Regions from separate parts of the Mesorhizobium sp. 113-3-3 genome, predicted to be linked through region 3. Evidence: riboswitches for the same ligand, from Rfam matches in the RefSeq annotation. Region 3 holds a riboswitch; each other region holds the start of a gene.
The links. Region 3 has a riboswitch for cobalamin ahead of JG746_RS01970 (aromatic ring-hydroxylating oxygenase subunit alpha). Riboswitches for the same ligand answer to the same signal wherever they lie in the genome.
Positions count from the first base shown of each region.

Region 1: linked by a shared signal. The riboswitch ahead of JG746_RS23565 (DUF1636 family protein) and the one ahead of JG746_RS01970 (aromatic ring-hydroxylating oxygenase subunit alpha) in region 3 are both predicted to bind cobalamin.
Region 2: linked by a shared signal. The riboswitch ahead of bluB (5,6-dimethylbenzimidazole synthase) and the one ahead of JG746_RS01970 (aromatic ring-hydroxylating oxygenase subunit alpha) in region 3 are both predicted to bind cobalamin.
Region 4: linked by a shared signal. The riboswitch ahead of JG746_RS17335 (CbtB domain-containing protein) and the one ahead of JG746_RS01970 (aromatic ring-hydroxylating oxygenase subunit alpha) in region 3 are both predicted to bind cobalamin.

Region 1 covers NZ_AP023243.1:4,798,459-4,805,699, reverse strand. The annotation lists gene JG746_RS23590 (D-arabinono-1,4-lactone oxidase) at 1-340, shown strand, start outside; gene JG746_RS23585 (alanine racemase) at 337-1,482, shown strand; gene JG746_RS23580 (bifunctional helix-turn-helix transcriptional regulator/GNAT family N-acetyltransferase) at 1,545-2,495, shown strand; gene JG746_RS23575 (AraC family transcriptional regulator) at 2,502-3,335, opposite strand; gene JG746_RS23570 (winged helix-turn-helix domain-containing tetratricopeptide repeat protein) at 3,485-4,978, shown strand; cobalamin riboswitch at 5,143-5,349, shown strand; gene JG746_RS23565 (DUF1636 family protein) at 5,441-5,839, shown strand; gene JG746_RS23560 (ABC transporter ATP-binding protein) at 5,836-6,624, shown strand; gene JG746_RS23555 (ABC transporter substrate-binding protein) at 6,674-7,241, shown strand, end outside.
Region 2 covers NZ_AP023243.1:5,292,634-5,299,874, reverse strand. The annotation lists gene JG746_RS26040 (MFS transporter) at 1-17, opposite strand, end outside; gene JG746_RS26035 (TetR/AcrR family transcriptional regulator) at 138-746, shown strand; gene JG746_RS26030 (hypothetical protein) at 843-1,826, shown strand; partial or broken gene bluB (5,6-dimethylbenzimidazole synthase) at 1,943-2,527, opposite strand; cobalamin riboswitch at 2,622-2,815, opposite strand; gene JG746_RS26020 (histone deacetylase family protein) at 2,980-3,906, shown strand; gene JG746_RS26015 (exodeoxyribonuclease VII small subunit) at 3,910-4,161, shown strand; gene JG746_RS26010 (DUF2277 domain-containing protein) at 4,261-4,527, shown strand; gene JG746_RS26005 (pirin family protein) at 4,568-5,488, shown strand; gene dxs (1-deoxy-D-xylulose-5-phosphate synthase) at 5,672-7,241, shown strand, end outside.
Region 3 covers NZ_AP023243.1:434,645-441,885, reverse strand. The annotation lists gene JG746_RS01985 (TonB-dependent siderophore receptor) at 1-592, opposite strand, end outside; gene JG746_RS01980 (alpha-ketoglutarate-dependent dioxygenase AlkB family protein) at 840-1,469, shown strand; gene JG746_RS01975 (hybrid-cluster NAD(P)-dependent oxidoreductase) at 1,548-2,645, opposite strand; gene JG746_RS01970 (aromatic ring-hydroxylating oxygenase subunit alpha) at 2,666-3,913, opposite strand; cobalamin riboswitch at 4,028-4,228, opposite strand; gene JG746_RS01965 (DUF680 domain-containing protein) at 4,724-4,921, shown strand; gene JG746_RS01960 (DUF680 domain-containing protein) at 4,994-5,200, shown strand; gene JG746_RS01955 (DUF680 domain-containing protein) at 5,273-5,509, shown strand; gene JG746_RS01950 (ABC transporter ATP-binding protein) at 5,596-6,708, opposite strand; gene bglA (beta-galactosidase BglA) at 6,740-7,241, opposite strand, start outside.
Region 4 covers NZ_AP023243.1:3,561,397-3,568,637, reverse strand. The annotation lists gene cobD (threonine-phosphate decarboxylase CobD) at 1-962, opposite strand, end outside; gene cbiB (adenosylcobinamide-phosphate synthase CbiB) at 961-1,932, shown strand; gene JG746_RS17355 (hypothetical protein) at 1,950-2,264, opposite strand; gene cobO (cob(I)yrinic acid a,c-diamide adenosyltransferase) at 2,291-2,905, opposite strand; gene cobU (bifunctional adenosylcobinamide kinase/adenosylcobinamide-phosphate guanylyltransferase) at 2,907-3,422, opposite strand; gene JG746_RS17340 (CbtA family protein) at 3,415-4,233, opposite strand; gene JG746_RS17335 (CbtB domain-containing protein) at 4,249-4,428, opposite strand; cobalamin riboswitch at 4,462-4,659, opposite strand; gene JG746_RS17330 (aromatic ring-hydroxylating oxygenase subunit alpha) at 4,830-5,966, shown strand; gene JG746_RS17325 (MFS transporter) at 5,970-6,440, opposite strand; gene JG746_RS17320 (hypothetical protein) at 6,558-7,241, shown strand, end outside.

The DNA.
Region 1 (7,241 bases), 2.7 Mb from region 3:
GACCGAAAAGCGCTTTCCGGAAGTCTATTTTCCGATGGAAGTGCGCAGCGTCGCGCCCGACCAGTTCTGGCTCTCGCCCTTCTACAACAGGCCAAGCTGCTCGATCGCCATCCACCATGACGCAGCGAGCGATCCGCTGCCCTTCATGCGAGCCGCCGAGCCGATCTTGCGCAGATATGGCGGCAGGCCGCATTGGGGCAAGATGCACAGCCTGAAAGCGGCGGACTTCAAGAAGCTCTATCCGCGCTGGGACGATGCGATGGCGGTGCGCCGCGACATCGATCCGCAGAACCGCTTCGTCTCGCCCTACATGGCTGGACTGTTCGGCATCGAACCATGAGCGCCTATTTTTCCTCGCTCTCGGATGCACTGAAGCAAGCCGGTATCCTCCAGCCCTGTCTGCTACTCGACCTCGACCGGCTGGACGCCAACATTGCTCTGGTCAAAACCAGGCTTGACCCGAACCTTGCCGTGCGACTGGTCGACAAGTCGCTCGCTTGCCTGCCGCTGCTTGCACATATCGGCAAGGCGCTCGGAACCGGTCGCTTCATGACCTTCCATCCGCCGATCAGTGAGGCGGTGCTGAAGGCGTTTCCAAATGCGGATCTGCTTTACGGCAAGCCGATGCCGGTCAGCGCGGCAAGGGCGGCACTGGTGAAGGGTGACGCCGACTGGTCGCGCGTCTGCTGGCTGATCGACAGCGACGAAAGACTGGCGGAATACGGCATTCTCGCTGCCGAACTCGATAGCCAGCTGCGCATCGCCTTCGAGATCGATGTCGGGCTGCATCGCGGCGGCTTCGCCAGCCCCGGGGCCCTGTCGAAAGCGTTGCGCGCGCTGCCGGCTCATAAAGGGCTGCGCTGCGAAGGCGTCATGGCCTATGAGGCGCATGCGCCGCACATTCCAGGCCTGTTCGGCGGCCCGGCCAAGGCACTAGCGCAGGCTTCGGAGCGGGCCGCCGCTTTCGTCGCGTGCCTCGGCCCGGACCAGCGCCGCATCCTGAACATTGGCGGCAGCAAGACCGCGCTGCTGCATCACGGTGGTGCCGCCAATGAAGTGTCGATGGGTTCGGCTTTCGTGCTGCCCAGCGATTTCGACACAGCGGGCCTCGATGGTTTCAAGCCAGCCGCCTTCATCGCGACGCCGATCCTGAAGGTGGTCGAACCGATGCTGCCGGGCCCGCCGGCCGTTTCTCGCCTGCTGCAGGCGCTTGGCCGGTTCCCACGCAAGGGCTGCTATCTCTATGGCGGGAAATGGATGGCCGAGCCTGTCTTTCCCCTGGGCATGAAGACGGACGGCTTGCTCGGCCTGTCTTCCAACCAGCAATTCATGGGTCTGCCCGCCGATGCCGTCGCCAGGCCCGGCGATTACGCGTTCCTGCGGCCGACACAGAGCGAGGCCATGCTGCAGCAATTCGGGCCGATCGCGGTGCTTTCCCAGGGCAGGATCGTTGATCGCTGGCCGGTGTTGCCGATGATGTGATCGAGTCACATAGTTGACTCCGTCAAGTAAATGGATGATCCTGTGAAAGGCAGGAGATACCCATGACGATTCACCATCAGCCCGGCAACGAAGCGCCCAACAAGCATCTGATCGATGCGGTGCGGGCGTTCAATCGCTTCTACACCCGCCAGATCGGCCTGCTTGACGAAGGGTTGCTGAAAAGCGCCTTCTCGCTGACCGAGGCGCGCGTGCTTTACGAGCTGGCGCACCGCGACGGCCTGACAGCGACCGACCTCGGGCGCGATCTCGGTCTCGACGCCGGCTATGTCAGCCGTTTGTTGAAGAAGTTCGAACGTGATGACCTGATCTCCAGGTCGACGCTGGTTTCGGACGCCAGGCAATCCTCGATCGCGCTGACGCCGGCGGGCAGGAATGCCTTCGCGCCGCTCAACAAGGATTCTCACGATCAGGTCGCGGCGCTGCTCGATCGGCTGCCTACATCCGAGCAGGACCGGCTCGTGAAGTCCATGCGCACGGTCCAGGCACTGCTCGACGAAAGCGCCGAGCCGCAAGTCCCTTATCTGCTGCGGCCGCTGCAGATCGGCGACATCGGCTGGATCACCCGCCGACAGGGGATGCTCTACGCGCAGGATTATGGCTGGGACGAAACCTACGAGGCACTGGTCGCCGAAATCCTCAGCGAGTTCGTTAAATCCTTCGACCCGAAATGGGAGTGCAGCTGGATCGCCGAGCGCGATGGCGAGGTCGTCGGCTCGGTCTTCGTCGTGCGCAAGTCGCCCGAGGTGGCGAAGCTCAGGTTGCTTTATGTCGAGCCTTCGGCCCGCGGCCTTGGCATCGGCGCGCGCCTTGTCGACGAATGCATCGCCTTCGCGCGAGCCAAGGGTTACAAGACGCTGACGCTTTGGACCAACGACATACTGGGCTCGGCCCGTCGCATCTACCAGGCGGCCGGCTTCAGGCTGATCGATGAAGAGCGCCACCATTCCTTCGGCAAGGATCTGGTCGGTCAGACCTGGGATTTGAAATTGTAGTGCCGATTAACCCTTGACCGGTATCCAGATCTCCAGCCCGCCATTGCCGCTGCGCGGATCGAACTCCGGGCCGTAGCGTTCGAATTCCGGCGCGTCCGCTATTTCGTGCCCTGAGGCCGGCAGCCATTTGTTCCAGATCGTGTTGACCGTGCGGCGGATGGTCGAGATGTGCTCGCGATGCGAAAACACCGCATATTTCTGCGCGGGTACCCGAACGCGGCTGAACTCTCGGGGAAGGTCGGAAAAGTCCGAGACCTCGACGCCGGCGATGTAGTCGAAATTCCCGGCATCGTCGCCGTTGACGCAGACGCCATAGGCGACGTCGCCGGTCTCGCCCGGAATGTTGCCGATATACGGGCCAAAGCGCTGCCACTGCATCGGAATGGCGGCGCTGGTTTCGCAACTGTAGCGTTCGCCCAGCCCCGCGATCAGGAACGGCCGGCTGGTCTCGAAGCGCGGCGGCTCGAGGTTGGTGAGAAAGGACTGGTCCATCAGGATAGGCTCCACGAGGTCGAGCGTGTTGGTCGAGCCTTGCGCGCGCACCAGCTCCGGCGTGGTGCCGAACTGGTCGCGGAAAGCCCGGGTGAAGGCCTCATGCGAGTTGTAGCCGGCCTCGAGCGCAACCGAGAGGATGTCGGGCGCCCCTTCGGCCAGCCTGCGCGCCGCCTCGCTCAAGCGCCGCGCGCGCATATAGCCCATGACGGAGCGGCCGGTGGCGGCGCCGAAGGCGCGCGTCACATGAAAGCGCGACACGCCGCTGCTTGCCGCGACGTCGTCCAGCGAGATCGCCTCCGGCAGATGGCTTTCGACAAACCACAGCGCTTTCTCGGTCGGGTTCATGGTTCCTCGCATTGGCGCGCCGACATTACTGACCGTGTCGACGGCCAGTTTGATCGAAATTGCGCATTGGGCAATAATGCATGTGTCCGTGCCGCGTCGACGTGGGAATTGATGCGGCATGATCCCATGCCCGGGGAAGGGGTGTCCCGATGACTGCCGCGGTTGCCGACCAGGTGTTCCGGTTTGGCGGGTTCACACTCGACCTTGCCATGGGCACGCTGCGTGACGTCAACGAGCCGCTGTTCCTGCGCCCCAAGGCCTATGCGCTGCTCTCGCACCTTGCCCGCAACATGGGCCGGGTCGTGCCGAAGTCGGAGCTGATGGATGCCGTCTGGCCGGGCGTCTATGTCACCGAGGATTCGCTGACGCAGTCGGTGCGCGAAATCCGCAAGGTGCTGGGCGGAGAGATGGTGCGCACGGTCTCCAAGCGCGGCTATATGCTGGCGGCCGGGATGGAAGCCGCGCCGAAGATCGGCGCCCAGCCGATCGTGGCGGTGGTGCGCTTCCGCAACGAGAGCGGGGACCCGGTCGACGAGGCCATGGTCGACGGTTTCGCCGAGGATCTCATCAACGGCGTCGCTCGCTTCGGCACGGTCACCGTGCTGGCGCGCAACTCAAGTTTTTCTTTCGGCTCCTATGGCCGCGCCGAGTGGCCGCAGATCCGTGCCCGTATCGGTGCCGACTATCTGGTTGAGGGCTCGCTGCGCCGGCAGGGCGAGCATGTCGTCGTGGCCGTCAGCCTCATCGACATCGCCACCGCCAGCCAGCTCTGGGGCGACCGCTACCAGTCGCAGGGCGATGGCCTGTTCGCGATCGAGCGTCAGATCGTCGAGCAGATCGTCAGCCGGTTGGTCACGAGGGTCGCCAATGCCGGGCTGGAACAGGCCTCACGCAAGCCGATAACCAGCCTTGCCGCCTACGAGCTTCTGCTGCGTGGCTTTGCGATGTTGCGCGATCCCGCACAGACCGACCAGCGCAGCGCGGAAATCCTGTTCGAGGCGGCCATCGCCAAGGACCCGAACTACGGCCTGGCCTATACCTATCTTGCCCTGGTGCGGGCTTTGGACGGAGAGTTCGGACGTGCCAGAGATGCGGTGCTGGAAAATGCGCGCGACCTTGCCGACAAGGGCCTCGCTCTGTCGCCGGACCAGCCGACCGGTCACCGCGTGCAGTCGCTGATCCGCCTCTATATGCGCGACCACGAAGCGGCGGAACATCATTTGCGCATCGCGCTGCAGCTCAACCCCTACGATGCCGACAGCATCGGGCAGATGGGCATGCTGCTGACCATGCGCGGCCGGCCGCTCGAGGCGCTCGACTGGCTGGCGCGCGGCATCCGCATCGATCCCTTGCACCCGCACTGGTACCAGTTCGACCGGGCACTCGCGCTCTATATGATGGGGGAATACCGGCAGGCGGCGGAAGCGCTGGAGCTGGCGACGCGCCCGGCGCCCTGGATCCGCACAAGGCTGGCGGCCTGCTATGCGCAGATGGGCGACATGGAGAAGGCGCGGCGGCAGATCGTCCTCATCGAGGAGGGCGATCCGTTTTTACCGATCGACTATGCGCTGCGCGGCGTTCCGTTCGAGAACAAGGCCGATGCGGAGCATCTCGCCGAAGGCGTCAGACTCGCCCTTGGCTAGTGCATGTCGCTAAGCATCGAAAACAAAGATCCAAAGCGCTTCTATGTAGCGGCCCTGATTGACATCGTTGCCTGACTGTGTATGTAACGTTATAACAAATTAGATGATTTTGCCGGCGCATTCGAGATCGGACCAAAAACCGTTGCGGCGCGATCGGCGGGAATCTACGATGGCGTGGTGATGGTCCCCGAGTCGAAAGGCGAGGGGTGAAAAGGGAACACGGTGAGACCCGCAAAAGGTTGATGCCGTGGCTGCCCCCGCAACTGTAAGCGGTGAGCAAGATCCGACATGCCACTGGCCGGCAAGGCTGGGAAGGCAGGATTGCGCTGAGACCCGCGAGCCAGGAGACCTGCCATCACTGAGTTGACCGGACGGGGTGTGCCGGGAGGAGACGTGGACGTCGGTCTTGTCGGCCGGCTCGCCAACATCCTTCCGTCGCCAGTTTTGGAAAGTGACGGAACGTTGGACGGCGCCATCGATCATCGCATCATCGTGTGCACGCTTTGCCGCGACATCCCGACCGGGATCAGGTCGGGCGAAGGCCTGTGTGCCGATTTGCGGTCCCGGCTCACGGCCCACCATGAGCCCGCCGTGGCGCATAGCTTCACGGTCGAAGGCGTCGAATGCATGGCGGGCTGCGCGCGGCCGCTCACGGTGGCCTTCCAGGCTCCAGGCAAGGCTTCCTATCTCTTCGGCTCCATCGACGCCGAGGCCGATGCCGGCGATCTCGTGCGATTTGCCAGGCTTTACGCCTCGCTCGCCGACGGCTGGTGCAATTCCGGACAACGGCCGCCGCGACTGGCCGGCAAGACGCTGGCCCGCATCCCCGGACCGGGCAAGTGCGCGGGCAACAACCGATGACGATTCCGCTTCTCGAAGCCCGCGACCTCTGCGCCATGGCGAATGGCCGCGATCTGGTCCACGCCGTCAGCCTGTCTATCGCTGCGGGCGATCGCCTTGCCATCATCGGCCCCAATGGCGCCGGCAAGACCACGCTGCTGCGCATGCTGTCGGGCATACTCAGGCCAAGTTCGGGCGAGGTGAAGCTTGGCGGGTGCCGGATGGACAGGATCTCGACCGCCGAGCGCGCGCTGCACATCGCCGTCGTCGGCCAGACCGACCAGCCGGACCCGCGGCTGGCGGTGATCGACTATGTCGAACTCGGCCGCGTCCCGCATGCGGGCCGCAGACGCAGGAGCGAGGAGCGCGACATCGTCGTCGACGCGCTGCGCCGGACCGGCCTGTTGCCGCTGCTTGGCCGCACGATCGGCTCGCTGTCGGGCGGCGAACGCCAGCGCGCCCAGCTGGCGCGCGCCATCGCGCAGCAACCGAAAGTGTTGTTCCTCGACGAGCCGACCAACCATCTCGATCCGCGCGCCCGTGGCGAGCTGCTCGAACTCGTCGCCGGCTTCGGCATGACGGTGATCGCGGTGCTGCACGATCTGGCTCTGGTGACGCCCTTCGCTACCCGGGTCGCGGTGATGCACGAAGCGCGGCTGCATGCGCTGGCAGCACCCCGCGAGGCGCTGACCCAGAAACTGATCCGCGAGATTTTCGGTGTCGACGTATTTCGCCTGCGCCATCCAACCGAGGACCGCGAACTGACGGTCTTCGATGTTCCGAACCGCGCCGCGCCGCCTTCCTGATCGAAACCCATCCCTTCTTCCGACACAGTTCAACCTAGGAGCAAAATCCGTGAAACGTCTTGCACTGTCGCTCGTCTTCTCGCTGCTGGCCTCGACGGCCTTCGCCTTCCCGGTCACCGTCGACAGCTGCGGCAAGCCGCTGACCTTCGACGCGCCGCCCAAGCGCGCCGTCATCCATGATCTCAACATGGCCGAGATGGCCTTCGCGCTGAAGCTGCAGCCGTCGATCGTCGGCCTGACCGGCATCACCGGATGGTACAAGGTCGGTCCCGAATTCAAGGTCGAGCAAGGCGCCATCCCGGAACTCGCGCCCAAATACCCGACGATCGAGAATCTCGTCGCCGTCGAGCCCGATTTCCTCTTCGCCGGCTGGTACTATGGCATGAAGCCCGGCGGCGACGTGACGCCCGACACGCTCGCCCCGCACGGCATCAAGACGTTGGTGCTGAGCGAAAGCTGCGTCCATCTCGACAAGAACCGCCCCGCCGCCTCGATGGATCTTCTGTATGGCGACGTGGAAAAGCTCGGCAAGATCTTTGGCAAGGAGGCGGACGCGGAAAAGCTCGTCTCCGGCTGGAAGGCGCAACTGGCCGATATCACCGCCAAGGTAGGCAACG
Region 2 (7,241 bases), 2.2 Mb from region 3:
GAATAGGGGTTTTGCATGATGGTTCCTCGACAAAGGCCGGTTTGACAATTACATACGAAGCGTATGAGAAATAGATAGAGCATACGCGGCGTATGTCAATTGGCATACGAAACGTATGTGAATAGGACCAGGCGGAAATGCACAGACCCCGCAAGGAAATGATCGCCGAAACGCGTGCAAAGCTGATCGCCGCGGCCCGCCAGGCCTTTGGCACGATCGGTTATGCCGAGGCGTCGATGGATGATTTCACCGCATCCGCCGGGCTGACGCGCGGCGCGCTCTATCATCACTTCGGCGACAAGAAGGGCCTGCTGCAGGCGGTTATAGCCGAAATCGACGGCGAGATGGCGGCCCGGGTGAATGAGGTCGCGTCGCGAGCGCCGAACCGCTGGCAGCATTTCGTCGACGAGTGCACGACCTATATCGAAATGGCGCTCGAGCCGGAAATCCAGCGCATCATGTTCCGCGACGGTCCGGCCGTGCTGGGTGATCCAGCACTTTGGTCGAATGCCAATGCCTGCGTTGGTTCAATGACCGATCATCTGACCGCGCTGCAGGGGGAAGGGGTAGTCGTCCCGGACGTCGACCCCGAGACCGCCGCGCGGCTGATCAATGGGGCGAGCAGCCAGGCGGCGCAGCGGATCGCCAATTCGAACGACCCCGAAGCGACGTCTAAGATGGTGGTTGCAGCGTTCAAGCAACTGCTCGAGGGACTGCTCAGAAAACCGGCTTCGCAGCAGAGCTAAATCCCCTTTGCGCGCGCCGCTGTCCACCGCCCGCGATTGACAATCCCCGGGTTGAGCGCATCCTCCCCAGCCATCTCTGGAGGGGAGATTCGGGACATGTGGGATTTCGATATCGGCAGGTCGGTGTCCATCATGATGCGGACCTGGCCTTTCATTGTCTTTCGCATGATCGTCTATTTCGGCATCACGCTGGCCTACATCGTGGCGACCGGCACCGGCGCGTCGGTCGGCTATGGCGTCGGCCATATCTCCACGGATCCCGACGGGCCGATGTCCTTTGCCCTGTGGGGCGGCGTGGTCGGCTTCGGCGTGGTTTCGATCGCCGTCTACTGGATCCGCGAATACATCCTCTACGTCGTCAAGGCCGGCCATATCGCCGTCATGGTCCATCTGATCGACGGCCGGGATGTGCCCGATGGCCAGAACCAGATCGCCTATGCCAGGCAGGTCGTGACCGAGCGTTTCGCCGAGGCCAACATCCTTTTCGTCGTCGACCAGCTGGTCAAGGGCGCCATCCGCGCCATCACCGGCCTGCTCGGCGGCATCGCCGCCTTCCTGCCCATACCTGGCTTGAGCGGCCTGGTCTCCTTCATCAACACGGTGATCCGCCTGTCGCTGACCTATGTCGACGAGATCATCCTCGGCTACAACATCCGCATCAATTCGTCCTCGCCCTTCGAAACCGCCAGGCAAGGCGTCGTGCTCTACGCCCAGAACGGCAAGACCATGGTGAAGAACGCCGTCTGGCTGGCGGTCATCATGTGGGGCGTGTCCTTCGTGATCTTCCTTTTGATGCTGGCCCCGGCCGGCGCCATTCTCTTCATGATGCCCGGACAACTCGCCGGCTGGGCCTTCGTGCTCGCCATCGTTTTCGCCTGGGCCTTCAAGGCGGCCTTCATCGAACCCTTCGCAATCGCCTGCCTGATGCAGGTCTATTTCAAGACCATCGCCGGCCAGGTGCCCGATCCGGCCTGGGACATCAGGCTGGCCGAGGCGTCGTCGAAGTTCAGGGAACTGAAGGACAAGGCATTGGCCTCCTTTGGCGGCTCGCGCTGGGGCACGGCCGGCGCAACGCGTTGATCGGGGGCACATGCGGGCGCGCAGGCGGCGGTGTTTAGGTGTGCCACCGCTGACTTGAGCGATGCCTCGCCTTGCCCGCAAAACGTCTCGCTCATGATCAGTTCGGGCAGCGGCAGCCGCCGGCCCCAGCCATGCGTTTCAAGGTCGGGTTTGGGCGCGAACTCGGAAACCCGGCCGACGCAGAGATAGGCGATCGGCGTCACGTGCTCCGGAATGGACAGCAGGCTTTTCAGCGCCTGTGGCTCGATGATACTGACCCAGCCGACGCCGACGCCTTCGGCGCGCGCCGCCAGCCAGAAATTCTGCACCGCGCAGACCGTGCTGTAGAGATCCATCTCCGGATTGTGCCAGCGCCCCAGCGGCGAACCCTGCGAGCGCCGGCGGTTGCAGGTGATGCAGATGTTGAGGGCGCTTTCGCAGATGCCCTCGAGCTTGAGCTTGCGGTAGAGCCCCTGTCTTTCCGCATCGATTTCGGGCAGTTCCTGTTCGCGCGCGGCCAGGAACAGGTCGCGCACATCAGCCCGTCGCGCGGCATCGCGGATGACGATGAAATTCCACGGCTGCATGAAGCCGACCGACGGTGCATGATGGGCGGCAAGCAGCAGCCTTGCCAACACCTCGTCGTCGAGCCCTGTGGGCAGGAAATGGCTGCGCACATCGCGCCGCGTGAACATGGCGCGGTAGACCGCATCGCGTGCCATCTGGTCAAATCCGTCGCCCATAGGAGCGGTCATGGTTTTCGGCATCGCTTGTCCCCTTGCGATTGCAATCAATGCCAGCCGCCTGACCATGCGGATGACGATGCCTGCCAGGCCGGTCTTCTGGCTCGGGATCAACCCACGTCCGGTGCCTTCCCGTCATCGACAGTGGCATTTACCGGCGCGGTCCCCCTCACAGCGTTGGGCACGCCACGGAATTCAACCGTGTTCCCGATTCTCCCGCCAGAGCATTTGCAGCCAAGTGGAATCACTCGGCGTCGCAGAATGCGACTAAACAAACAGACTGGCGGGCACCAGGCAGTGGCTGCGACCTTACGCCGAAGCCTTGGCGGCGCCAATCCCCGTAGCGACGCCAATGGACGCAGGCGCGATTTTCCCCAGTCATCAAGCCGCAATGCATGGCCATCGCGGCGCCGGGGCACTAGATAGGGGGCATGGCCACTCGTCTCTACACCCATCCGATCTTCCTGGATCACATCACGCCGCCCGGTCACCCCGAGCGGCCGGATCGCTTGCGCGCCATCGAGCGCGTGCTCGACGACGAGGCCTTTGCCGCGCTTGATCGCGTCAAGGCGCCGGAAGGCGACGAGGCCACCATCCTCTACGCGCACCCCGCCGATTTCGTCGCCCGCGTGCGCGCCGCAATCCCCGAAGAGGGCCTTGCCCGTATCGATGCCGACACCACCGCCAGCCCGAAGAGCTGGCAGGCGGTGATCACCGCGATCGGCGCCGCCAACGCCGCCGTCGACGATGTCTTTGCAGGCCGCGCCGACAATGTCTTCGTCGCCGCCCGCCCGCCCGGTCACCATGCCGAAAAGACCACCGCGATGGGTTTCTGCTTCTTCAACACGGCGGCGATCGCGGCCCGCTATGCGCAGAAGAAGCATGGCGCCGAGCGCGTCGCGGTCGTCGACTGGGACGTCCATCACGGCAATGGCACCCAGGATATCTTCTGGGACGATCCCTCGGTGCTCTATTGCTCGACGCACCAGATGCCGCTCTATCCCGGCACCGGCGCGAAGAGCGAGACCGGCGTCGGCAACATCGTCAACGCGCCCTTGGCGCCACGGACCGGCGGCGAGGTGTTTCGCGATGCTTTCCTGTCGCGCGTGCTGCCGGCGCTCGACAATTTCGCGCCCGATCTGATCATCATCTCGGCCGGGTTCGACGCGCATCACCGCGACCCGCTGGCCGAGATCAACCTGACCGAGGACGATTTCGACTGGGCGACCGGCCAGCTGATGCAGCGCGCCGCGCGCCACAGCGGCAACCGGCTCGTCAGCCTGCTCGAGGGCGGCTACGATCTGCAGGGACTGGCATTTTCGGTCGCCGCCCATGTCGGGCGACTGATGAAAGGGTGAATGATGGCTGGTGAAACCAACGAAGACGTCAAGGCGATGAGCTTCGAACAGGCGCTCGACGCGCTGGAGAAGATCGTCGATGATCTGGAGCGCGGCGACGTACCGCTCGACCAGTCGATCCGCATCTACGAGCGCGGCGAGGCGCTGAAGGCGCATTGCGACCGGCTGCTGAAGGCCGCCGAGGACAAGGTCGAGAAGATCAGGCTGTCGCGCGACGGCAAGCCGGTCGGAACCGAGCCGCTCGACGCGGATTGAATGGCGGTCTTGCCTTACCGGTTTTTGGACACGATCATGGCTGAGGATTAAGCTCGTCCCGATTGAAACGGCTCCAGGACAATAGGAGATACGGAAACGATGTGCAGAAACATCAAGACCCTGTTCAATTTTGACCCGCCCGCAACCAATGACGAAGTCCGCGACGCTGCCCTTCAGTTCGTCCGCAAGCTGAGCGGAACGACACGGCCGTCGAAACAGAACCAGCATGCGTTCGATCTCGCCGTCGAAGCCATCGCGGCATCGGCGCGCGAACTTCTTGATTCACTCGAAACCAACCAGCATCCGCGCAATCGTGAAGAGGTGGCGGCCAAATTGCGGGCAAAGGCGGCGATCCGCTTCGCCTGATGCCGCCAAAATGGCCATCGCGCGCTGACAAGGAGAGTTCATGAGCTTCTTCCCGGGGAAAGACCCTGAAGCCGGCGACGCCTTTGCCAGCGATCAGATCGAGCTGATGGTTATCCCGAACGCCAAGGACATTGGCGGCTTTGAGGTCCGTCGCGCTTTGCCGACCGCCAGGAGGCGTCTGGTCGGGCCGTTCATCTTCTTCGACCGCATGGGGCCGGCAATCCTGCGGGCGGGCCAGGCGCTCGACGTCCGTCCCCACCCGCATATCGGCCTGTCGACGGTAACCTATCTGTTCGACGGCAAGATCAGGCATCGCGATTCCCTGGGCACCGAAATGGTGATCCAGCCCGGCGACGTGAATTTGATGACCGCCGGCCGCGGCATCGTGCATTCCGAGCGCACGCCGGAGGAATTGCGCGGCGCGCCGATGTCGGTCTCCGGCCTGCAGACATGGCTGGCACTGCCCGATGGCAAGGAGGAAGTGGCGCCTGTGTTCGAGAACACCGCCGCCTTGCGGCTGCCCGAGATCGATGCCGAAGGCGTCCGCGGCCGCATCGTCATTGGTGATTTCCAGGGACTGCGCTCCCCGGTGCGGGCCGATACCGAGACGCTCTACGCCGACCTCAGGCTGGCGCCCGGCGCCAGCATAAAGATCCCGGCCGATGCGGAAGAACGCGCCATCTACACGCTGGAAGGCGAGGTCGCGATTTCGGGCGACGTCTTTCCGGCCGAACGGCTGCTGGTGTTCCGGCCCGGTGACGAGATCATCGTATCGTCGCAAACCGGTGCGCATTTCATGCTGTTCGGCGGCGCCTCGCTCGGCTCGCAGCGCTACATCTGGTGGAATTTCGTCTCCTCGTCGAAGGAACGCATCGAGCAGGCCAAGCAGGAATGGAAGACGGGCCGCTTCGATATCGTTCCTGGAGATGAGGAAGAGTTCATCCCACTGCCGGAAAACTAAGGAATATCGCCCAAAAGCGGCCCGGTTTCGGGACCACAATATGCATGAAAACAAGGGCTTGAAAGCGCGGGCATAGACTGTTTCGACGCGCTGTCCTTTTGGGAGCAGACCCGCGTCACAGACACGCATTTACTTTCGCAGGCCGGCGGCCTATCCCGCCGTTGAACAGAAAGCCTGAGCACCGTGAACGCAACGCCGCATACGCCGCTTCTCGACAAGGTCCGCATCCCGGCGGATTTGCGCGCGCTTGACGAGAGCGAACTGCCGCAACTGGCGTCCGAGCTTCGCCTCGAATTGGTCGACGCGGTATCCCGCACCGGTGGCCATCTCGGCGCCGGGCTTGGCGTGGTCGAACTGACGGTGGCGCTGCACTATGTCTTCAACACCCCTGACGACCGGCTGATCTGGGATGTCGGCCACCAGGCCTATCCGCACAAGATCCTGACCGGCCGCCGCGACCGCATCCGCACATTGCGCCAGGAAGGCGGTCTGTCCGGTTTCACCCGCCGCGCCGAGAGCGAATACGATCCCTTCGGCGCCGCGCACTCCTCGACATCGATCTCCGCCGGCCTCGGCATGGCCGCCGCCCGCGACCTCTCCGGCGGCCGCAACAACGTCATCGCCGTCATCGGCGACGGCGCCATGTCGGCCGGCATGGCTTATGAGGCGATGAACAATGCCGGCGCGCTCGATGCCCGGCTCATCGTCATCCTCAACGACAACGACATGTCGATCGCGCCGCCCACCGGCGCCATGAGCGCCTATCTGGCGCGTCTGGCCTCGGGCAAGGCCTATGCCGGCCTGCGCGACTTCGGCAAGAAGCTGACATCCTATCTCGGCAAGCGCGCCGACCGCGCGATCACAAGAGCGGTCGAGCATGCACGTGGCTATGTCACCGGCGGCACGCTGTTCGAGGAGCTCGGCTTCTACCACATCGGCCCGATCGACGGTCACAATCTCGAGCATCTGATCCCGGTGCTGAAGAACGTCCGCGACAATGGCGAAGGCCCGGTGCTGATCCATGTCGTCACTCAGAAGGGCAAGGGCTACGCGCCGGCGGAAGCCGCCGCCGACAAATATCACGGCGTCAACAAGTTCGACGTCATCACCGGCGCGCAGGCCAAGGCGCCGGCCAACGCACCGGCCTACACCAAGGTGTTTGCCGAAAGCCTGATCAGGGAAGCCCGCGAGGATGACCGCATCGTCGCCGTCACCGCCGCCATGCCGAGCGGCACCGGGCTGGACCTGTTCGGCGAAGTGTTCCCGTCAAGGACCTTCGATGTCGGCATTGCCGAACAGCACGCGGTGACGTTCGCCGCCGGCCTTGCGACGGAAGGCTACAAGCCGTTCGCCGCGATCTATTCGACCTTCCTGCAGCGCGCCTATGACCAGGTCGTCCACGATGTCGCGATCCAGAGATTGCCGGTGCGTTTCCCCATCGATCGCGCCGGTTTCGTCGGCGCCGATGGCGCCACCCATTGCGGCGCGTTCGACACCACCTTCCTGGCGAGCCTGCCGGGCTTCGTCGTGATGGCGGCGGCCGACGAGGCGGAACTGCGCCACATGGTGCGCACCGCGGCAAGCTATGATGGCGGCCCGATTGCCTTCCGCTATCCGCGCGGCAATGGCGTCGGCGTCGACATGCCGGAGCGCGGTTCGGTTCTCGAACTCGGCAAGGGCCGCATCGTCAGGGAAGGCACCAAGGTGGCGCTGCTGTCCTTCGGCACGCGCCTGCAGGATTGCCTGATCGCAG
Region 3 (7,241 bases):
GCAGCTTGGGCACCTTGTTGACGATGCCGGCCGGCGTTCCCGCGCCGTAAAGCACCGACACCGGTCCCTTGATGACCTCGACGCGTTCGAGCGAATAGGGGTCGGTGCGGAAGGTGCCGTAATTGATGTAGGGCTGGCGCAGGCCGTCCTTGTAATCGCCGAGCGTGGTGGCGTCGTAACCTCTGATATAGATCTGGTCGAAGCGCGGATCGAAGCCATATGCGCCGGTGCTGACGCCCGCCGAATAGCGCACCGCCTCGATGATGTCCTGCGCGCCGCGCTCCTCGATTTCCTTGCGCGTCACCACCGAGACGGAGCGCGGCGTTTCGATCAGCGGCCTATCCGTCTTGGTCGCGCCGGAACTGCGTTTGGCGGCCACTGTCTTGTCGTCATCCCGGGAGTTGACCCGGCCACCCTTGCCGGTGACCGTGATCGGCTCGAGCGTGCCGTCTTGCGTCTGGGTGGGCGCTTGCTGCGCGAGCGCCTGATGAGCACCGAGCAGTGCCGCGAGACACGTCGTGGCGAGCAATCCCCGGCACCAGACCTTGCCGCCGCCGATCGAGTTAGACCCCTGATGAAATGTCAAGCCGATATGCCTCGCTCTTTGCCATTCGCCGCCGGCGACCTCTCCCACTCGCCGGCATCCAGAATTGTTGCCTCAAACACTCAAGTTAAAAACTTGACTATGAAATTCATGTTTATCCGTCAACCGCCTTTCGCGGAGCGGGGCGTGAATTCACATCGGCACCTGCGGTGACACTGGCGACGGCTTTCGGGTCGCTGTTTTCCGTAGATGGTGGCATCTTGCCGTCTCGAACCATCTCAAGGTGCGCTATTCCATGCTCGTTCTGCCCAACGGCGTCCGCCACATGCCGGCCTATCTCTCCCGCGCCACCCAAGAGGCGCTGGTCGAGGCGGTGAGAGGCATCGTCCAGCGGGCGCCGCTGTTCGTGCCGGCCATGCCGCGCACCGGCAAGGAGATGAGCGTGCGCATGACCAATTGCGGCCCGCTCGGCTGGGTCACCGACAAGGAGCGCGGCTATCGCTACCAGCCGACGCATCCGCTGACCGGGGAGCCATGGCCGCCGATTCCGCAGGGCCTGCTCGATCTGTGGCGGCAGGTGTCGGGATATCCGAATCCGCCGGAGGCCTGTCTGATCAATTTCTACACGGCGGATGCAAAGATGGGCCTGCACCAGGATCGCGACGAGGCCGACTTTTCGGCGCCCGTCGTCTCCGTGTCGCTGGGCGATGATTGCCTGTTCAGGGTCGGCCAGACGACGCGCGACGGCGCCACCAAATCGTTCAGGCTGAAGAGCGGCGACGTCGTCGTGCTTGGCGGCGAGGGCCGTCTCGCCTTCCACGGTGTCGACCGCATCTATCCCTCGACCTCGGCGCTGCTCAAGAATGGCGGTAGGATCAATCTGACGCTGCGGCGGGTGACCAAGCCGCACGAGAACGGCTTATGAGCCGACCTTGACCCACGTTCCTATCAAGCAGCCGCCACTGCTTGGCAAGGCCGCCATGCAGGGTCCTCCCGACCGCTGTTACGCCTCGATTTCGAGCGCCGACAGCGGCTTCGAGCAGCAGGCAAGGATGAAGCCGTCATCGATCTCGTGATCGAGGATGCCGCCATTGTGGCTCATTTCGACGGCGCCCGAGACTTTCTTCACCTTGCAGGTTCCGCACAGGCCGAATTCGCAGGCCGCGGGTATCCGCACGCCGGAGGCGCGCGCCGTCTGCAGAACGGTCTGCCCGGCGACGCACTCGGCATCGACATCCGAAAGCGCGAAGCGGATCGGTGTTGCTTCGACGGGAACGGCCACGCCGTCTTCGCCGGGCGACGCGAACGGTGCCGGGACCTCCTCCATCACGGGTGCGGCAAAGCTCTCCTGATGGTATTTCGTCATGTCGAAGCCGGCGGCTTCCAGCATGCCGCGAACGGCGCGCATGAAAGGATCCGGACCGCAGCAGAAGATCTCGCGTTCGCGGAAATCGGGCGCCAGCAGCGGCAGCCGGATCGCGTCGATGCGGCCCATATGGCCGTACCAGCCCTCGCGGCTCGACCGTTCCTCGATCATGAAGCCGAGCGACAGGCCCGGCATATGGCCGCCGAGCAGTTCGAGCTCCTTGCGGAAGATGATCTCTTCCGGGCGTCGCGCGCAGTTGACGAAGCCGACATCGGTCCACGGCGCGCAATCGTTCAGCCAGCGCAGCATCGACATCATCGGTGTCACGCCGGAACCGGCCGAGATGAACAGATATTTGGCCGCCGGGTGGCTGTGCAGCGAAAAGTCGCCGTTCGGCCCATAGGCCTTGACGTGCGAACCGGGCACCAGATGATCGAACATCCAGCGTGTGCCGATGCTGCCGGCCTGCGCCTTCACCGTCACCGCGATCGAGAACGGCCGCGACGGCGAGGACGACAGCGTATAGGTGCGCATCAGCGGCCCGTCCGGCGTCGGCAGTTCCAGCGTCACGAACTGGCCCGGCTTGTAGCGGAACCAGGTCTGGTTGTCGGAGCGGAAGGTGAAGGTCTTGACGTCAGGCGCCTCGTCGCTGACGCCGATCACTTCCAGCACCTGCAGCCTGTCGTTCCAGGGCGCCATCTGATCAAGATGGCGATAAAGGCCAAGGTCAGTCATCGCGTTCATCCCTCAACCTCTCAAGCGACACTGCGCAGCGCAGGCCGGCCGTCATCGGCAAGGCGCGGACCGATGAAGCGCGCGTACCAGTCGACGAACTGGATCACGCCGCCCTCGTGCAGCTCCGAGTAGGGACCGGGCTCATAGGCCGGCGACAGGATGCCGAAGGCGTTTTCCTCGACGATGCGGCGGTCCTGGTCGTTGGTCTCGGTCCAGACATGGGTGAGTTCGGCAAGATCGTAGTCGACGCCCTCGACCGCATCCTTGTGGACCAGCCACTTCGTCGTCACCGCCGTTTCCGTCGCGCTGATCGGCAGCACGCGGAAGGTGACGGCATGATCGATGAGGATATGGTTCCAGGTCGTCGGGTAGTGATAGTGCATCAACGTGCCGATGCGATCGGCCGAGACCGTGTCAGACAGGTTCTTCTTCACCGCGCGCTTGCCGTTCATCGTGTAGCTGACAGCGTCGCGCAGCAGCGGCGCGCGGGTGGCGCGGTATTGCCCGGCCGGGTCGATGCGGAACTTGCTCGGCAGGCCGGCGGCCTCGCATTTGGCCCAGTGCGCCAGCATCTCCGGATCGCTGTCGGCGCCTTGCACGCCGGTCACCGTCGGGGCTTCCGGGAAGGTCTTGCACAGCTCCGGATGGTTGCCGGCGCAATGGTAGCACTCGCGGTTGTTTTCCCAGACGAGCTTCCAGTTGCCCTTCTCGACGATCGTGCTCTCGAAGGCGATCTTTGCTTCGCCGAGCCGGTGCGGCTTGAGATAGGGTTCGATCATCGCCCGCATCGGCGCGAAGTCGGCCGGCTCCTTGGCCAGGCAGATGAAGACATAGCCGGCCACGCTTTCGCAGGCGACCGGCTTCAGGCCGAACTGGCTCTTGTCGAAACCGTCGGCCATCTGGCGGGCAAACAGCAGCCTTCCGTCCAGCTCATAGGTCCACTGGTGATAGGGGCAGACCAGCTTGGCGGCCATGCCCCTGTCGGTGTTGCAGACACGGCTGCCACGATGGCGGCAGGAATTGTGGAAGGCATTGATCTTGCCCTGCTGATCGCGCACCAGCACGACCGGATAGTCGCCGATCTGCACGGTGATGAAGCTGCCGGGCTTGGGAAGTTCGCAATCATGGCCGATGAACAGCCAGTCGCGATACCAGATCAGCTCCATGTCGAGCTTGAAGAAATCGGGATCGGTGTAGAAGGGCTGCTCGAGCGAGAAGCCCTCTCTGCGGCCGTTCAAGAGCCTCAGCATATCGTTGCGCGCATCCATGTCCTGTCCTCATGCTTCAAGGACTGAACTGGTGGTGATTGAGGAAGGATTAGACGCAGAACGGCAAAAGCCGGGCATGCGCCGTCCGCCTCTTGACCGCCCACCGCGATCAGTCGAGTTCAAAAATCTCGGGCTGGTTTCCGGGCTCTGGAGTGTCCTTGCGGACGGTCGCGACACCTTCCCAGGCTTTCGCCCAGTGGTCTCCCGTTGCGACTTGAACTCCACCACCGTTGCGGGGGCAGCGCCGGACTTTGACCGGCTTCCCAATTCTCCGCCCCGTCGTCACGAAGCGGCACCTGAGATGACATGATCTAATCACGACAGCGTTTGCGACATCGGCATGAAAGCGACATCGCATCCATGTGGCGCGACACGCATGCGCAACGAACAGGGCACGGACAGCCCTCACGAAAATCGCCCCCGGTGGCGGCGGTGCCGTTCGGCAAGATCGACCCGGAACCGGCGCAAAAAAGGTTAACGGTATCGAAAAGTGACTATTAGCAAAGTCTAAAATCGAACCGAACGGTTCGTTTCTGTTGACGGTGCGTGCAGGACGGTGTGAACGACGGGCCCCCGATACAGTTGGTGATCGCAGCACTGGTTTTAGCTAACAGTCTGATATCAAGTAGGAAAATGTTTCACGTGGACCGCCTTGGCGCAATTTCAAGTGGTGAATCCTTGGTCCACACGGAACAACTTCGTGATTGGAAACGGCGAGAGGGCTTTCCCACATCGGGGCTGTCCGAACGACGCGATTTCAATCCCAAGACACGCCGCTAGACGGACGGAAAAAATACTGGAGTACTAAAAATGAAAAAGATTGTTCTCACTGCCGCCGCCCTTCTGGCAATTTCCGGCAGCGCCTTCGCTGGTAGCGACCACTATGGTTCGAATGCCGCCGCAGCCACGGCTGTCGACAGCTCGTACACCGCTTCGACCAAGAAGTCGGAACCGGCTGCTCAGACGCCTGCCCAGGGCGCCGATCACAACCTGTTCGGCAACAACTAACAACCGATGGCGGCTGGTGGCGGGCTTTTCGCCCGCTGCCACGGCTGACCTCAAGAAATTCAGGAGACTATCATGAACAAGATCATCCTTGCTGCCGCCGCCGTCCTGGCCATTTCCGGCAGCGCCTTCGCCGGCAGCGACAACTACGGTTCCAACGGTGCCAACCAGCCGGCCGCTGCGGTCGACAATTCCTACACGGCTTCGGTCGGCAAGTCGGCTCCGGCCACCCAGGCTCCTGCTCAGCAGGGCTCCGACCGCAACCTTTTCGGCAACAACTAACAACCGATCGCGGCTAGCGGCGGGCTTTCCGCTCGCTGCTCCGGCCGATCTTAAGAAATTCAGGAGACTAAAATGAACAAGATCATCCTTGCTGCCGCCGCCGTTCTGGCTATCCCCGGCAGTGCTTTCGCGGGCAGTGACAATTATGGCTCCGATGGCGCCAACCAGCCCGCCGTAACTTCGATCGACAACTCGCGTACGGCTTCGATTCGCGAGAACGGCTCGCCTGTCTACAAGCTGCTCAATTCGTCGGGCGACGTGCAGAAGTCCGCTCCTCAGGGCAGCGACCGGAACCTCTTCGGCCGTTAACAGCCGAAGCTGATTTCCAAGAAAGAGCGGCGAGCCTAGCCCGCCGCTCTTTTTTGTGTCGCTTTGACCCGGCAGTGCGTGCGGCCTCAGGCCGCTTTTGCTTCCGGCTTTTGCAGCGCGAAGGAATGTCCGTCCGCGTCGAAGATATGCAGGTCCTCGGCGTTGGCGCTCAGCCGCAATGTCGAACCGCGCTTGACCTCGACATTGCCCGGCAGTTTGGTCACCAGCGGCAGGTCGGCGCGGCCGATGTCGACATAGACCAGCTGGACCTCGCCAAGCTGCTCGACATAGTCGACCGTTCCCTCGAACAGATACTCCGTATCGCTGGCGATGATCAGGTCTTCCGGCCGCACGCCGAAACTGACCGCCGCGCCCTTGGCCGAGGCGGGCGTCGTGATCGGCACCGTCGCCTTGCGACCGCCGACATGGCTGACGACTGTCGGGTTGCCGGTCTTGTCGATGGTTGCCGGCAGGATGTTCATGGCCGGCGAGCCGATGAACTGGGCGACGAACAGATTGCCGGGTTTCTTGTAAAGGTCCATCGGCGTGCCGACCTGTTCGACATGGCCGTCCTTCAGCACCACGATGCGGTCGGCCAGCGTCATCGCCTCGACCTGATCGTGGGTGACATAGATCATCGTCGTGTTGGGCATCGATTCCTTGAGCTTGGCGATCTCGATGCGCGTCGCGACGCGCAGCGCGGCGTCGAGGTTCGAGAGCGGCTCGTCGAACAGGAACACTTTCGGATTGCGCACGATGGCGCGGCCGATGGCGACACGCTGGCGCTGGCCGCCCGACATCGCCTTGGGCAGCCGGTCGAGATATTTGGTCAGCTGCAGGATTTCCGCGGCCTGGCGCACGCGGCGGTCGATCTCGGCCTTGTTTTCCTTTCCGATCTTCATCGAGAACGCCATGTTGTCGTAGACCGTCATATGCGGATAAAGCGCGTAGGACTGGAACACCATGGCGATGCCGCGCTTGGACGGCGGCACGTCGTTGACCACGTCGCCATCGATCTTGAGCTCGCCCGACGTGATTTCCTCGAGCCCGGCAATAGAGCGCAGCAAGGTCGACTTGCCGCAGCCGGACGGACCGACGAAGACGATGAACTCGCCCGATTTGATATCAAGGTCGATGCCGTGGAGAATGTTGAGATTGCCGTAGGACTTCTTCACTTGTCTCAGATTGACATCGGCCATTGGTTTCCTCCCAGTGATTTCCTCAAGGATTTCAGTCTATGCGCCCGAACCAGGCACCGTAGCCGCCAAGCTCGATCGAACCGGGGTTCGCCTGCCCGGAAAAACCGTGCCCCGGCAAAGGTTGCAGGGATCGGCTGCCAAGGTCAACCTTGGCCGGCCCGGCGCCGAGGTTGAAGACGCAGACGATCTCATCGTTGCCGGCGCGGCGCGTGAAAGCGACGGTGTCGCCCTCGCTCTCGATGAAGGTGATGTCGCCCTTGGCCAGCGCCGGATGGGCGCGGCGGAAGGTCAGGAAGCGCCGGTAGTGCTCGAGCAGCGAACCCTGGTCGCCCTGCTGGACATTGACCGCCTGCGCCAGATGCTTGGCCGGCACCGGCAGCCAGGGCTTGGCCTGTGAGAAGCCGCCATTCTTGGCGCCGCCGTCCCACACCATGGGCGTGCGGCAGCCGTCGCGGCCCTTGAACTCCGGCCAGAAGCGGATGCCATAGGGATCCTGCAGGTCCTCGAAGCGCAACTCGGCCTCGCCGAGCCCG
Region 4 (7,241 bases), 3.1 Mb from region 3:
CTCCCCGGCAGGCCGGCCCGCAAGACAAACGGCCGGTCGCTGAAATGGCGAAGCAGAATGCCCCTCTCGCCAAGCGCGGAAAACAGGCCGGCGGCATCCGGCAGGCCGAGATAGCGGAACAATGTGGTGCCGCCCGCGACAGGCGCGCCGAAACGGCCGAACAATGCGTCCAGCCGAGCGGATGCCTCGGCAAGCGATGCCCGCATCGCGTCCTGCCAGCCAATATCGGCAAGCGCGCGAATGCCGTATTCCAGCGCCGGGCCGGCGACCGCCCATGGCCCGAATTGCGTCTCCAGCCGGCCAACCGCTGCTGCATCGGTAAGCGCGAAGCCAAGCCGTAGTCCGGCCAGCCCAAAGAACTTGCCGAACGAGCGCAGCACGACGAGCCCGCCTCGATTGACGTCGCCGGCGAGGCTGTGCTCGCGCGGGCCGACATCCATGAAGGCCTCGTCGACGACCAGCAGCCCGCCTCTGGCGCGCAGCCCGGCGGCCAGCGCCAGCAACCGGTCGCGCTCGATGACGCGCCCATCCGGGTTATTCGGGTTGACGATGATGGCAAGGTCGGCCTGCGCCAGCTTGGCAAAATCGGTGACTTCGGTGACCTCATGCCCGGCGATCGCCGCTGCGCGCGCATGTTCGGCATAGGTCGGTCCCAGCACCAATGCCTTGCCGGGTCTGACCAGAGACGCCACGCGCGGCAGTAGGATCTGCGTGCCGGGCGCCGCGACCACATTGGCCGGCGATGGCGCGCCATAGGTGCTGGCGGCGATCTCCGTCAGCTCGCGCGCCCGCGCGGCTTCCGGCAATCGCCACAGCGAGGTGGCGGGCAGGTCGAAAAGCGGGTAGGAGTGCGGGTTGATACCGGTCGAAAGGTCGACGAAAGGCTGAGGGGCGTTGGGGAAAAGCGCCCTCGCCCGGCCAAGACTTCCACCATGGTCCACCGCTCCTTCAAGAAGCTTCATGTCAGTCCTGATCGCTTTCCTGTCACTGGCCGTCGAATTCGTCCTGGGTTACCCGGACTGGCTCTTCCGCGCCATCGGCCATCCGGTGACGTGGTTCGGCAGGCTGATATCCTTTCTCGACTTGAGGCTCAACCGCGCCACTGATCCCGACGCGTTGCGTCGCCAACGTGGCGTCCAGGCGCTGCTGCTCATCGTGCTGGTTCCGGCGGTGATCGGCCTCGGCGTGCAGCTTGTCCTGCTCTGGTTCGTTCCCCTGGGATTCTTTATCGCCGTCCTTCTGGCAACATCGTTTCTGTCGCAAAAGAGCCTCTACGAACATGTCGAGGCCGTGGCTGACGCGCTCGATTCGGGCGGCCTCGCCATGGGTCGTGTCGCCGTCTCGCGCATCGTCGGCCGCGATCCCGAAGCGCTCGACCGCGCCGCCGTCTGCCGCGCGGCGATCGAGAGCCTGGCTGAGAATTTTTCCGACGGCATCGTCGCGCCCGCCTTCTGGACCGGTCTCGGCGGGCTGGCCGGCGGCGCCGCCTACAAGGCCGCCAACACCGCCGATTCGATGATCGGCCACCGCACCCCGCGCCACGAGGCTTTCGGCTGGGCGGCGGCGCGCTTCGACGACTGGATCAACCTGCCGGCGTCGCGGCTGACGGCGCTGCTGATCGTGCTGGCGTCTTTCCTGGTCAAGGGTGCCGATCCCGCCAGCGCCTGGCAGGCGGTGTGGCGCGATGCGAAAAAGCACCGCTCACCCAATGCTGGCTGGCCGGAAGCGGCCATGGCGGGCGCGCTTGGCCTGGCGCTTGCCGGGCCGCGCAGCTATGGCGGCATCATGGTCGACGACGCCTTCATGGGCGAAGGCGGCCGCCGCGACGTGGACAGCGGCGACATCCGGCGGGCGCTGAAACTCTACCGCATGGCCGACTATCTGCTGATCGCGCTGTTTGGGCTGGTTTCGGTCGTCGTCATCTTGGCCTGAGTAGATCGAAACCCAACCTACCAAGTGACGCGGATTTCCTTTGCGCTTGGATCAGCTGCCTCGCCGAACCTCTTGATCGCATACCCGCCGGCAGCCACGTGAGACGATTTCAATATAGGTTCGATCACGGCAAAAAGTCGTTCAGCATCTGGCCCGTACATGTAGAGGACGCACTCACCCTCACCAAACAAATCGCCGTCAAACTCTCCGACCGAAGCACTTCCAACGGCTTGCTCTAACCGTTCCTCCAACGCGCGAACGGGTTCGTGCTCTCGCAGCGTTCCAAACTGACCGTCATTGAGACGAAGATAGACGATTACAGCTTGTTCCAAAAACAACGCTCCCGCTTGCCAAGCGACTAGAACTCTATCCCCTGCTGCGCCTTCACGCCTGCTGAAAAGTGGTGCTTGGTCACGCCCATTTCGGTAACCAGGTCCGCCGCTTCGACCAACGCCGGCTTGGCGTTGCGGCCGGTGACGACGACATGCAGGCCCTCGCGGCGCGCCTTCAGCTCGGCAACCACCTTGTCGAGATCGAGATAATCGTAGCGTAGCGCGATGTTGAGTTCATCGAGCACGACAAGGCTGATCGAGGGATCGGCGATCAACTCCAGCGCCTTGGCCCAGGCAGTTTCGGCGGCCGCGATATCGCGCTTCAGATCCTGCGTCTCCCAGGTAAAACCCTCGCCCATCGCGTGCCAGACAACGCGATCGCCGAAGGCAGCAAACGCATCCTTCTCGCCGGTGTGCCATTTGCCCTTGATGAACTGCACGACGCCGACGCGCTTGCCATAGCCGAGCATCCGCAGCGCCAGGCCGAAGGCGGCCGTGGTCTTGCCCTTGCCCGGACCGGTGTTAACGATCAACAACCCCTTTTCGATCGTCTTGGCCGCCACCTCGGCATCCTGCACGGCCTTGCGCTTGGCCATCTTGGCGCGATGGCGCTCTTCGTCCTTATTGTCGATGTCGGTCATGTCACTTCACCTTGAGCGGCAGCCCCGCCACCATCAGCAGCACCGTATCTGCAATTGCAGCGACATGCTGGTTGAGCCGGCCGGCGTCATCGCGAAAACGGCGCGCCAGGGCATTGTCGGGCACGATGCCTTGCCCGACTTCGTTGGAGACCACGAACCAGGGTCCGCGCGGCCGCGACAACACATCCGCCAGCCGCCGGCACTCGGCGACGACGTCGTGATCGGCCAGCATATGATTGGTCAGCCATAGCGTCAGGCAGTCGACCAGTACCGGCTGGTTGTCGGGCAACGCCTCGAGCGCGGCGGCAAGATCGAGCGGTGCGTCGACTGTCGTCCAGCCCTCGCCGCGCCGCGAGCGGTGCAGCGCGATGCGCTCGCGCATCTCGTCATCATAGGCCTGGCCTGTCGCGATATAGGTCCATGGCGCGGGCAAGGCCGTCGCCAGGGTTTCGGCATGCGCGCTCTTGCCGGAGCGCGCACCGCCGATGATGAAGGTCAGTTCGTTGCGATCAGGCAAAGCTGTCGCGCAGGCTGGTCGCGGTGCCGGTGAAGCGTCCGCGCACCACGCCGACGACGGCGCCGAGCACCAGCCAGAACACCAGATTGGTCAGCGTCACCGCCACCACGAACTGGTGATGCAGGCCTTCCGGGATCGGCGTCTCGAAGCTGTCGGGCTGCGGCGCGCCGACAATGTGCGGAGCAACGATCAGCGCCACGGCTAGGATGGCCAGAGGCAGCGACTTGCGGAACGCGATCAGGCCGAGCCCGATAGCGGTTGCAATCACGGTCGCCACCCACCAGATCTGGCGCTGCGTGAGGTCCGCCGCCGGCATGGCCGGCAGTTCCGGCGGCAGGCCGAGACCTGGCGCCAAAGTGAAGATGGCAAAGCCGGCCAGGCCCCAGAACACGCCCTGGCGCCAATTGCCGATGCCGCCGGCGAATTCCGACACTGCGACCAGGATCAGCGCGAAGCCGATGCCGGTGACGACATTGGACATCACGTTGAAGGCGAAGCGCTCGAAGCCGTCGGCCGGCGCCCAGCCCTCGTCTTCGGCCGGAGCAGCGGCAACGGCCGGAGCCGGGGTGGCGGCGCTCATGGCGTTCGATGCCGCCGGCGCGGCAGAGCTCATGGCGTTGCCGCTGGCAGCATTGGCCGGCGCCGCGGGCGCGGCGGCATGGTCATGGCTGTGGCCGCCTTCGGCCTGTTCGTAGACTTCCGCCTTGAGGATCAGCGGCACGGTGGCATAGGCCTGCATGCAGGCGAGGACGACGCCGGCCACGAGCCCTGCTATCGCCGCGATGAACACGACGTTGCGAAACAGATTCATGATGTCAGATCCTCGTCAGTGGCAGGGAAACGCCATCGAATGCCGGTTGTCATGACCGGCATTGTGGACCGCTTCGATATGCGAGAAGCCGACAAAGCCGATGATGAACGTGCCGAGCAGCGCGGCAAGCGCCAGCTGCATGAAGCGCGACTGCGAGGAGACGGAGGCGCCGAGGGAGACGGAAGCGGTATTCATATCTTGTCCTTTCACCCTCCACCCGAGGGCCTGTCAGTTTTGCCGTCGTCGGCAGGTCTCCTGGCTCGCGGATCAGCGCCCTTCCCCACCTTCCCGAAGACGAATCTTCAGTGGCATATGGAGAGGACTACCGCACACAGTTGCGGGGGCAGCCACGGCATTGGGCAAGAACTTCGCCCGCACCGCATTCCCTCTTGGCTCCAAAACGGAACCGACGACTGCATGACTATAGGGAAAATCGCGACACGCGGCAAACCAAATTCCGCCGACAACCAGCGCGATTGCGCCATGCCGTCTCCAGGCACGACAATTGACAATTCTCCTGGCCGGGTGTCGGCTGATCGCTTCACAGGAAGCCAGCCATGTAGCCCACTGCCAGCGAGCGCGCCCCTTACAATGGCCTGACCCAGGTCGAATCGACCCTGCCCACGTCGGCCTATTGGGATGAAGCGGCTTACCAGCGCGACCTCGACGCCATCTGGTACAAAAACTGGCTGCTCGTCTGCCGCGAGGCCGATTTGGCAGAGCCGCTGGCCTTCCGCCGATTCCGCATCGGCACGCAGGACATCATCGTGCTGCGCGACGACACCGGCGAACTGCGTGCCTTCCACAACACTTGCCGGCATCGCGGCTCGCAGCTTTGCCAGGAGAGCGAAGGCCGGCTGAAGGCGCGGCTGATCACGTGCCCCTACCATGCCTGGTCCTATTCGCAGCGCGGCGACCTCGTACGCGTGCCTTCAAAATCGCTGCCGGACGGCTTCGACAAGGCCGACCATCCGCTCTATCGCGTCGCGCTCTCGGTGTGGCGCGGCTTCGTCTTCGTCAATCTGCAGGAGGATGCGGCGGGCTCCGCGCAGGCCTCCTTCGACCCGGCCTCCGGCGATCTCGGCAACTGGCCGCTGGAAACGCTGCTATCGGGCCATGTGCTGCGCAAGGTGATGCACTGCAACTGGAAGATCTTTTGGGAAAACTTCAACGAGTGCCTGCATTGTCCGGGCGTGCACAAGGACCTGTCGCGGCTGGTGCCGATCTATGGCCGCGGCCTGATGAGCCGGCACGACGATCCCGAATGGACACGCCACGCCGACAATGACGCGCCGGAATTTTCCGGCGGCCTGCGCGCCGGCGCCGAAACATGGTCGAGTGACGGCAAGACGCATGGGCCGGTCTTCTCAGGCCTGACACCAGCCGAACGCGCCGCCGGCCAGACCTACGCCACCAGCCTGCCGTCGATGTTCATCGTCGGTCATGTCGACTATGTTAGGACCGTGCGCCTGGTGCCGCTCGGTCCCGAACAGACGGAGCTTGTCGCGGAATGGCTCTTCGCGCCCGAGGCGCTGGCCGTGACCGACATCGACAACATCGTCGCCTTTGGCTCACAGGTGCTGGAAGAGGACGCGGCGATCTGCGAGGTCAACCAGAGAGGCCTGCGCTCGATGCGCCACGCCGCCGGCGTACTGATGCCCGAGGAGTATGAGCTGCACCGCTTCCACAACTGGGTGCGCGAGCGCCATGGCGCACTTGCACCCAAGCCCTGAAGATCAAAGCGACTTCGGCAGATAGCGCCAGGTGACGAAGCCGCACACCGCCGCCAGCAGGCCGAGCGTGACGAAAACCGAGCCCAATCCGAAGAAGGCCAGCACGACGGAATAGACCAGCGGCGGCGTCAGCTCGGAAAAGTCGAGATAGGTGCGGTAGACCGCCGCCATCTGCGCCCGCTCATAGGAGCGCACCGAACGCATGAAGGCGGTCGACCCCAGCGCATCGAGCGCGATGGTGAAGAACGCGCCGCACAGCAGGAAAGCGCCGGTGAGCAGCGGCACGGTTTCGCCGACAGTGCCTGCGGCCAGAAGCATCGCCGACATGGCGAAATAAGCAAATGTCATGGTGCGCCGACCGCCAAAGCGTTTTCCGGCCTTGCCCCAGAAGATCGCCATGAACAAAAGTGCGTTGCCGGCCGAGACCAGCAGGCCGCCGGCCAGCTTGCCCTCGCCGGTGATCACCATGAACATGGTTTGGTCAATTCCTGAAAGCAGAAAAGCCCGGATTCCCGGCGTTCCGTGGGTTTTTCCGAACCTTTCAGACCAACACGCCCAATGATATGTCTCTAACTGGTGGAGGGATTTCGTATGAGTGCTCAAGTGCAGGCGGCTTTGATAGTTGCCGCCCTATCGATGTCATCCACCAATGCCTTTGCCGACAACATCCCGCCAAACACCGTTTACGTTCTGAATGCCGACGAGAAAAGCGCAATCACCGCTGAATGCGATGCACCGGTTGTGGATCAGATGCATTGCCACTTCACCCAGACGACCGTTAGCAAACCGGACGAGACGAAAGCGGCAGAACGCATTGCAAAAGGTGTGGGTGATTTGCTCAAAGCTCCAGCTTCTGAATTCAAGGGATGCGATTCCTATCCCGGCATTGTGGAGGCTTTGGAAAGCGGAAAAGCACCAGCCGAAGTGGCCGATAAGAAGGGTTTCGAAGAAAATTGGGCCAAGCAGCCGCCAGTAGCTAAAGCTGACACCCTGAAAATGATGAAAGCCTTTGCCGATTTTTGCAAAAGCCATGACCGAACCAACGCTGAGGCAATGGCCAGAGCAAGCGAAGATTTGGCCAACTCCACATGCAAAATCAGCAATTGGAAGTTCGATAAGACCTTCACCCTTAATTTTTCAACCAAACGCTGGCAATCGACCATTCAAACTGGCGACTCATGTGGCACGATTGAGTACAGCGAATTTTCGAAGCCGGATGATCCGCAAGCTGATAGTTTCTGGAATTACACCGCCAAGTCCATAGTGACCAATCCG